DNA from 2 places in the Blautia sp. St.27G3 genome. Region 2 is predicted to be linked to the other one. Evidence: a T-box and tRNA genes for the amino acid it is inferred to sense, from the RefSeq annotation. Region 2 holds a T-box; the other holds one or more tRNA genes.
What was found. A T-box is a leader RNA that pairs with one kind of tRNA and senses whether it is charged. The one in region 2 lies ahead of proS (proline--tRNA ligase), so its partner is inferred to be a tRNA-Pro.
Positions count from the first base shown of each region.

Region 1: it has a tRNA-Pro gene. The T-box ahead of proS (proline--tRNA ligase) is inferred to sense a tRNA for this amino acid. The anticodon was not compared.

Region 1 covers NZ_BAAGFO010000003.1:418,359-421,773, forward strand. Annotated here, with positions in the region: gene AC6I2O_RS16090 (hypothetical protein) at 1-324, opposite strand, end outside; gene AC6I2O_RS16095 (helix-turn-helix domain-containing protein) at 447-659, shown strand; gene AC6I2O_RS16100 (helix-turn-helix domain-containing protein) at 780-995, shown strand; gene AC6I2O_RS16105 (hypothetical protein) at 1,123-1,386, opposite strand; tRNA gene AC6I2O_RS16110 (tRNA-Gly) at 1,614-1,684, opposite strand; tRNA gene AC6I2O_RS16115 (tRNA-Pro) at 1,707-1,781, opposite strand; gene AC6I2O_RS16120 (L,D-transpeptidase family protein) at 1,982-3,394, opposite strand.
Region 2 covers NZ_BAAGFO010000001.1:1,708,507-1,711,921, forward strand. Annotated here, with positions in the region: gene AC6I2O_RS07990 (ABC transporter substrate-binding protein) at 1-206, opposite strand, end outside; gene proS (proline--tRNA ligase) at 383-1,822, opposite strand; T-box leader at 1,954-2,151, opposite strand; gene AC6I2O_RS08000 (xanthine dehydrogenase family protein molybdopterin-binding subunit) at 2,184-3,415, opposite strand, start outside.

The DNA.
Region 1 (3,415 bases), on a different contig from region 2:
TATTCTAAAGCAATCCTGTTCAAATAGTTCATTTCCATCATCATCATACTCCCTTACGTCAGAGTCAGTAATTTGCAGTTGATTCCAGTAAATAATACCGACGGAATCTCTCTTTGCGTAATAAGGCATCAAACTTTCATTCCTCTCCCCACATATATAACACTCTTCAGACTTTACCGAAGAAGTAGTTTCTGTTTGAAACTCTCTTTGTTTTGTCTTAATTTCTGTTTTGTCATTGATTGTTTTTGGCTGCGCTTTTCCACATCCTGAAAATAGACACCAGAAAATGATCATCAAAAATAAAATCCGCCTTTTTTTTGCCAATATACGCCTCCTATGTATTCCGTATTTTTTTAATTCTTCCGTTCATAATAATATGGTGCGCACAAACACCATATTATTATAAACAATTGCACCTTAAAATGCAAGAGGAAGGAGGGAAACACATGATAAAATATGACCGTTTATGGATTACAATCAAAAAGAAAAACCTCAGCCAATATAAACTCATAAATGATTATGGGATTGATAAAGCGCAGATCCAAAGGCTAAGGAAAAATATGATTGTCAAAACGATTATATTGAACAGACTCTGTCAGATACTTGAATGTCAGATTGAAGATATCATGGAATATGTACCAGACGATAAGGATGAATAGGACATTATAAACTTCATAGTTTTACAATGTCCTTTTTTATTCTCCATTTATAGTGTTCACACGCACCATATCCTTGTTGCCCGTATCACATTAAAATATTAATAAAGGGGTGACATCCAAATGATAAAATATGACCGCCTATGGTCAACACTGAAGGAAAAGAATATCAGTCAGTACAAACTGATTAAAGATTATGGAATTGACAAAGCACAACTTCACAGATTACGGCATAATATGGTTGTTAAAACCATCACGCTAAATAATCTATGCAAAATTCTTGACTGCCGCATAGAAGATATTATGGAATATGTACCAGATGAGTCAAATGAAGATTAGGGAACACAGTGTTAAAAATGTTGTGTTCCCTAATTACTTTTATGAGACTCCCTCTTTTCTTGTAATTCTTAAACAAAGATAAAAAAATAAGGCGATACTTAATTGTATCGCCTTATTTTTTTGCCCTTTATTCTGTATCAGTTTTTTCAATCATTTCTTTGATGTCATCTAACGTAATTTTTTTCTTCTTCATCAGTTTAGCCAATTCTTTCATGTCAGCTTCTTCTTTTTCACGAGCTTCCTTCTCAAGGATAGTTGTCAATTCGTTCTTCAGTGTTTCAATCTGAGCTTTCGTATCAACAATATTCTGCTCATATGCCTGAATTTTCTCGTTAAGCTTATCAATGTTATCTTGTAATACCTGTGATTTGGATCTTCTAATCTGTCCCATTGACTCTCTTCTACCTCCTTGAAATGGGCTATCATTCATTTTCATCATTATACTTTATTTAGTCAAAAAATACAATCAGGAAAATGTACGATTCTTACGAAGCAACAAAAAAAACAAGCATCCAACTTACCTTTCTAATCAATAGTTATCAACAGTTATCACGTGCTTTATCATCCGTGTAGGCTGCAAACCCTTGATTTTACTGGTTTTTTATGCTTATTTCGTGAAGCGGGTGATGGGAATCGAACCCACGTATCCAGCTTGGAAGGCTGGTGTTCTACCATTGAACTACACCCGCGTGCATGCGATACCTGGAAAAATCGGGGTGACAGGATTCGAACCTGCGACCTCCTGGTCCCAAACCAGGCGCTCTAGCCAAGCTGAGCCACACCCCGCTTCGGTATTGCCAGGCGTCCTTCGCTTGACGCAAGTTGAATTATAATATAGCCTTTCGCAAAAGTCAACAACTTTTTCAAAAATCATTTACAATTTCTGGTCTTTCCTTTTTCCTGACCGTTTTCCATAGATTTGCGAAGCAAAAACAGATTCCAAATCAAACAGCGAAAACGCCCGTTCGCTCTGGAATCTGTCTTTTTTAATAGTACAAAATAATCGGCATTCGTTCTTCCATATTTTCGTAGATAATCCGTGCTGCTTCGGAAGGCAGGTTTACACATCCGTGTGAACCATTGCTCTGATAAATGCCGCCGCCAAATGAACTACGCCACGGCGCGTCGTGGAGTCCCTGTCCATCATGGAACGGCATCCAGTAAGTAACATCCTCTTCCCAGGTGTCACCTTTTAAAACCTCCGGACTCTTTTTATACGGAATCCCGAAAATTCCGGTCACTGTGCCTCTGCCATCTCTCGGAAGTCCGGAAACAATATCTGTTTCCACAATCAGCTCGCCGTCCTTGTAGAACCAGAGATGCTGCTGCGACAAATTGACTTCTACATAATTTCCACAGATGTCATCCCTGCCGTTACGCTTATAGCCTTTGACTGCATAGACTGGTTCGCGCTCCGTCTCAGTATTGGCGTGAATATCCTGGATCAGCTGCTCTGCCTCTGCATCCTTGTCAATCTGATAACCGTAATCACCGGACTCAAAACTGATCGTCTGACCATCATGCGTTGTAAAGTCTCTCTGGTAATACAGTGTATCGTACCGCGCCGCCAGATCGTACGCATAATTGTAGATTTCTTCCTCCCGAAGACTCGCCTCTCCATCCGCAATGTCCAGCCATTCCTGAATCACAGACCAGTCAATCACCTCTTTTTCCTCTCCGAAGGTAATCGTAATCTTCGCCTTGCAGTAAGCGTTATAAATGTTCATCAGTGCGTTCATTTCTCCGTCATCCTGCGTAACCGCCGGAAGAAAATAAAACGATTCCGGAATATCCAGCGAAGAGTCCTTCTGTGGTCTGTTATTCGCAACAATTCTGTCTACATAATCTTTAACCATGACCCGCAAATCCGCATCATCCATCTCATTTCCGTAGACTTCCGGCTCAATATAATACTCTGTTCCGTTAAATTCCAGAGATGCGTCAATACTTGACGTTCGCGGCTGTGCCAGTCCTGCTGCGGTCACAGACGCTTCAAACACCGCCTCATCAAATGTAAAAGGAATTTCCACCTCAAACGTATTACCGTCCATCAGGCTGAACAACAGCTTTAGATTCTGCTCCCTCATACAGCTTTGAATATTGCTAAGAAGCTTCGTCTGATCAATGGTATAACCCATATCTTCCAGTGTAAGCGTTTTTGCAGTCTCGCCTTTTTCTTTCAGCTCCAGCTTCGGCGCACTGTAATCCTTTTCCAGAATCAGCAGTACTTCCTTACAGCTCTTGCCTGTCACATCATAACCATTCAGCGTTGTTCCGTCAAAAAAAAGACCGCTGTTTGCCTGTTCATACAAATAATAGCCCAGCGCACCCAGTCCGGCTGCTACCAGACAAAATAGAATAATAACAGCAATCTTAAGCCCTTTTTTCTTTTTTTTCAATTTTGATCCCTTACCCTTCTG
Region 2 (3,415 bases):
TGGTATCCGTTTACGCCGCCTGCTTCGTTAATCTCATCTACTGCGATCTGAGCTGCGTTCATTACGGCTGTACCGTAAGCTGCCGCTCCGCCGGTCATCGGTCCGATCGCACCGATCTTGAATGTGTCACCTTCTGCAAAAGCTGTTGTGGAAAGCAGCATCGCTGATGCAAGTGCAAGACTTGCCGCTTTAACAAATTTTTTCATAATACCTTACCTCCTGTTTTTTCTTGGTGCAGCTGTCAAATTCCTTTACCGTACATTGGCATTGCAACACTGTAATGGGTTAAACTGCGCCATACTGCAAATAATACTCACTTCGTCGACGTTTGTCAAGCTATTTTGCACATTTTTCAAATACATTTGTCCGTGTCGGGCGGATATCAATATGCTTTGCCCCAATATACGAGTTTTGACGCCGGTTTACCGCAAAATACACAAGTTTCAGCAATTTTTTCCTGCTCAAACGGCATACATCTTGAGGTCACTCCAATCTCTTCCTTGATCGCATCCTCACATTCCTGGCAGCCGCACCACATTGCCCTGATAAAGCCTGGCTTATGGTCTGCAATATCCTTAAATTCTTCCTTTGTTACCGCTGTATACGTATGCGCCTCACGATGCGCACGGGCACGCTCCAGCATATCCTTCTGCATCTGATCCAGAACCTCAGAAACCTTCTGTGCCAGCTCTGCAATCGGCGCTACCACTTTTTCACGTGTATCGCGGCGTACAATCACAGCCTGCCCCGCCTCGATATCCTTCGGTCCCAGCTCGATGCGAACCGGTATGCCGCGCATCTCCTGCTCAGAAAACTTCCATCCCGGACTCTTCTCTGAATCATCAAGCTTCGCACGAAGCCCAGATGCCAGAAGCGCCGCTTTTATCTCTGCTGCTTTATCCAGCACACCCTCCTGCTGCTGGCGGATTGGAATCACCATCACCTGTGTCGGAGCGATTCTCGGAGGAAGCACCAGTCCGCTGTTGTCACCGTGTACCATGATGATCGCACCGATCATGCGCGTCGTCATCCCCCAGGAAGTCTGATGCACGTGTTTTAACGTATTGTCTTTATCTGCAAACTGAATACCGAATGCCTTTGCAAAACCGTCTCCGAAATTGTGGCTCGTACCGGATTGCAGCGCTTTTCCGTCATGCATCAGAGATTCTATTGTATAAGTAGCTTCTGCCCCCGCAAATTTCTCTTTGTCTGTCTTGCGGCCTTTGATCACCGGAATCGCCAGCACTTCCTCACAGAAATTCGCATACACGTTCAGCATCTGAATCGTTCTTTCCTCTGCTTCCTCGGCGGTCGCGTGCGCCGTATGGCCCTCCTGCCACAAAAACTCTCTGGAACGCAGGAACGGTCTTGTCGTTTTTTCCCAGCGCACTACGGAGCACCACTGATTGTAAACCTTTGGCAGATCGCGATAAGACTGAATGTCATTTGCATAAAAATCACAGAACAGCGTCTCTGAAGTCGGTCTTACACAGAGCCGTTCCTGCAGCGGTTCCAGCCCGCCATGTGTGACCCAGGCTACCTCAGGTGCAAAGCCCTCCACATGATCCTTTTCCTTTTGCAGCAGACTCTCAGGAATAAACATCGGAAGATACACATTCTCCACGCCTGTTTCCTTAAACCTGCGGTCCAGCTCATGCTGAATATTTTCCCAGATTGCATACCCGGCCGGCTTGATCACCATACAGCCCTTTACGCTCGTGTAATCAATCAGCTCCGCCTTTTTTACAACATCCGTATACCACTGTGCAAAATCCTCTTCCATCGAGGTGATCGCTTCTACAAGTTTCTTTTCCTTTGCCATTGTTTTCCTCCTTAATTTTCCTGCCTTTGCTCTGCCGTGCGGCGAACGCAATTGCGCCTCGCTAGGCTTTTATCGTATGGGAGACGAAGTTTCCTAATACGATGAAAAAAACCGCTGATATTCCAATCCCTGCAAGGGACCGGAATACCGGCGGTACCACCCTTTTTAACAGCTTCGCTGTTCTCTTTCTTTTTCGTTAACGCCGAAATGCGCTGTGGTTTCCCACAGATGCTCCAAAGCCGGTTCATCCCCGCCGCCTGGAACCTCGCACCACCCGGTTCCTCTCTGAAAGGCACTCTGAGACTACTAATCTTCTTCCTTGCACAACTACTGTCGATTGTAAAAGAGGCGTAATCGTTTGTCAAGTGCTGATTTTACGCTTTTCCATCTGTCCAAGTACAATCTTCTCAGGCGTAATCGGAAGCTCCCTGAACCACACTCCACAGGCATTATGTATGGCAGCGGTCACTGCCGGAAGCGGTGTGTTAATCACAACCTCCCCGATTGACTTGGCTCCGAACGGTCCCAGCTTTTCATAGCTGCTCTCAAACTCCACCCGGATATGTCCGATATCCTGACGCGTTGGAATTTTATACTGCATCAGAGAATTTTCCAGTACCTTTCCGTCCTGATTGTACGTGATATTTTCCGTCAGAGTCATACCGATGCCCTGTAAAATACCGCCCTCCGCCTGCACGCGGGCCAGATTCGGATTAACCGGCGTTCCGCAGTCAACAGCTGCCACATACTGAATCACCTGCGTCTCACCCGTTTCCAGATCAACCTCCACCTCTGCGGCGCCAGCCATAAAAGGCGGCGGAGAAGTCGGGCACGAATGCGTATAACTGCTCTCCAGAGCAATCGTGTTGCCACACTGGGAAGCTGACGCAATCTCCGCACGGCTTACGCTTCGGCCATCCAACTCACATAAAACCCTTTCTCCGTCAAACGAAACTGCCTGTGCCTCACATCCGAGCATCCGTGCTCCAAGCGCGCAGATCTTTTCCCGCAGCTCTGTCGCCGCGTATTCCACGGCTTTCCCTGTCACAAACGTCGTACTGGAAGCATACGAACCGGAATCGTACGGTGAGGCGTCCGTATCTGCACCAAAAACAGTCACCTCATCCACACTGCATTCCAAGACTTCCGCCGCGATCTGCGCGAGAATCGTATCACATCCCGTTCCCATATCAGCCGCGCCAATCCGCAAAGTATAAAAGCCTTCATCATTGACTTTCAGTGCGGCTGAGCCGACATCCACGCCCGAAATACCGGAACCCTGCATTGCAAGCCCGATTCCGACTCCGCGCACCTTTCCGTTTCCCATGTCGCGGCACGGATATTTTTCATCCCATCCGATCATTTCTTTGACCCTTGCAATACAGCGGTCCAACGCACAGCTTGTATTTGGCTCTCCATAATATGCCATCATGGTATCCCCTTCCCGGACGATATTCTGCTCCCGCAGACGAATCGGGTCCATACCGAGCTGCTCTGCCAGCTCATTAACAGCTGTCTCTACTGCATAAATTCCCTGCGTCGCACCGTATCCCCGGTACGCCCCTGCCGACATCCGGTTTGTGTACACCACAT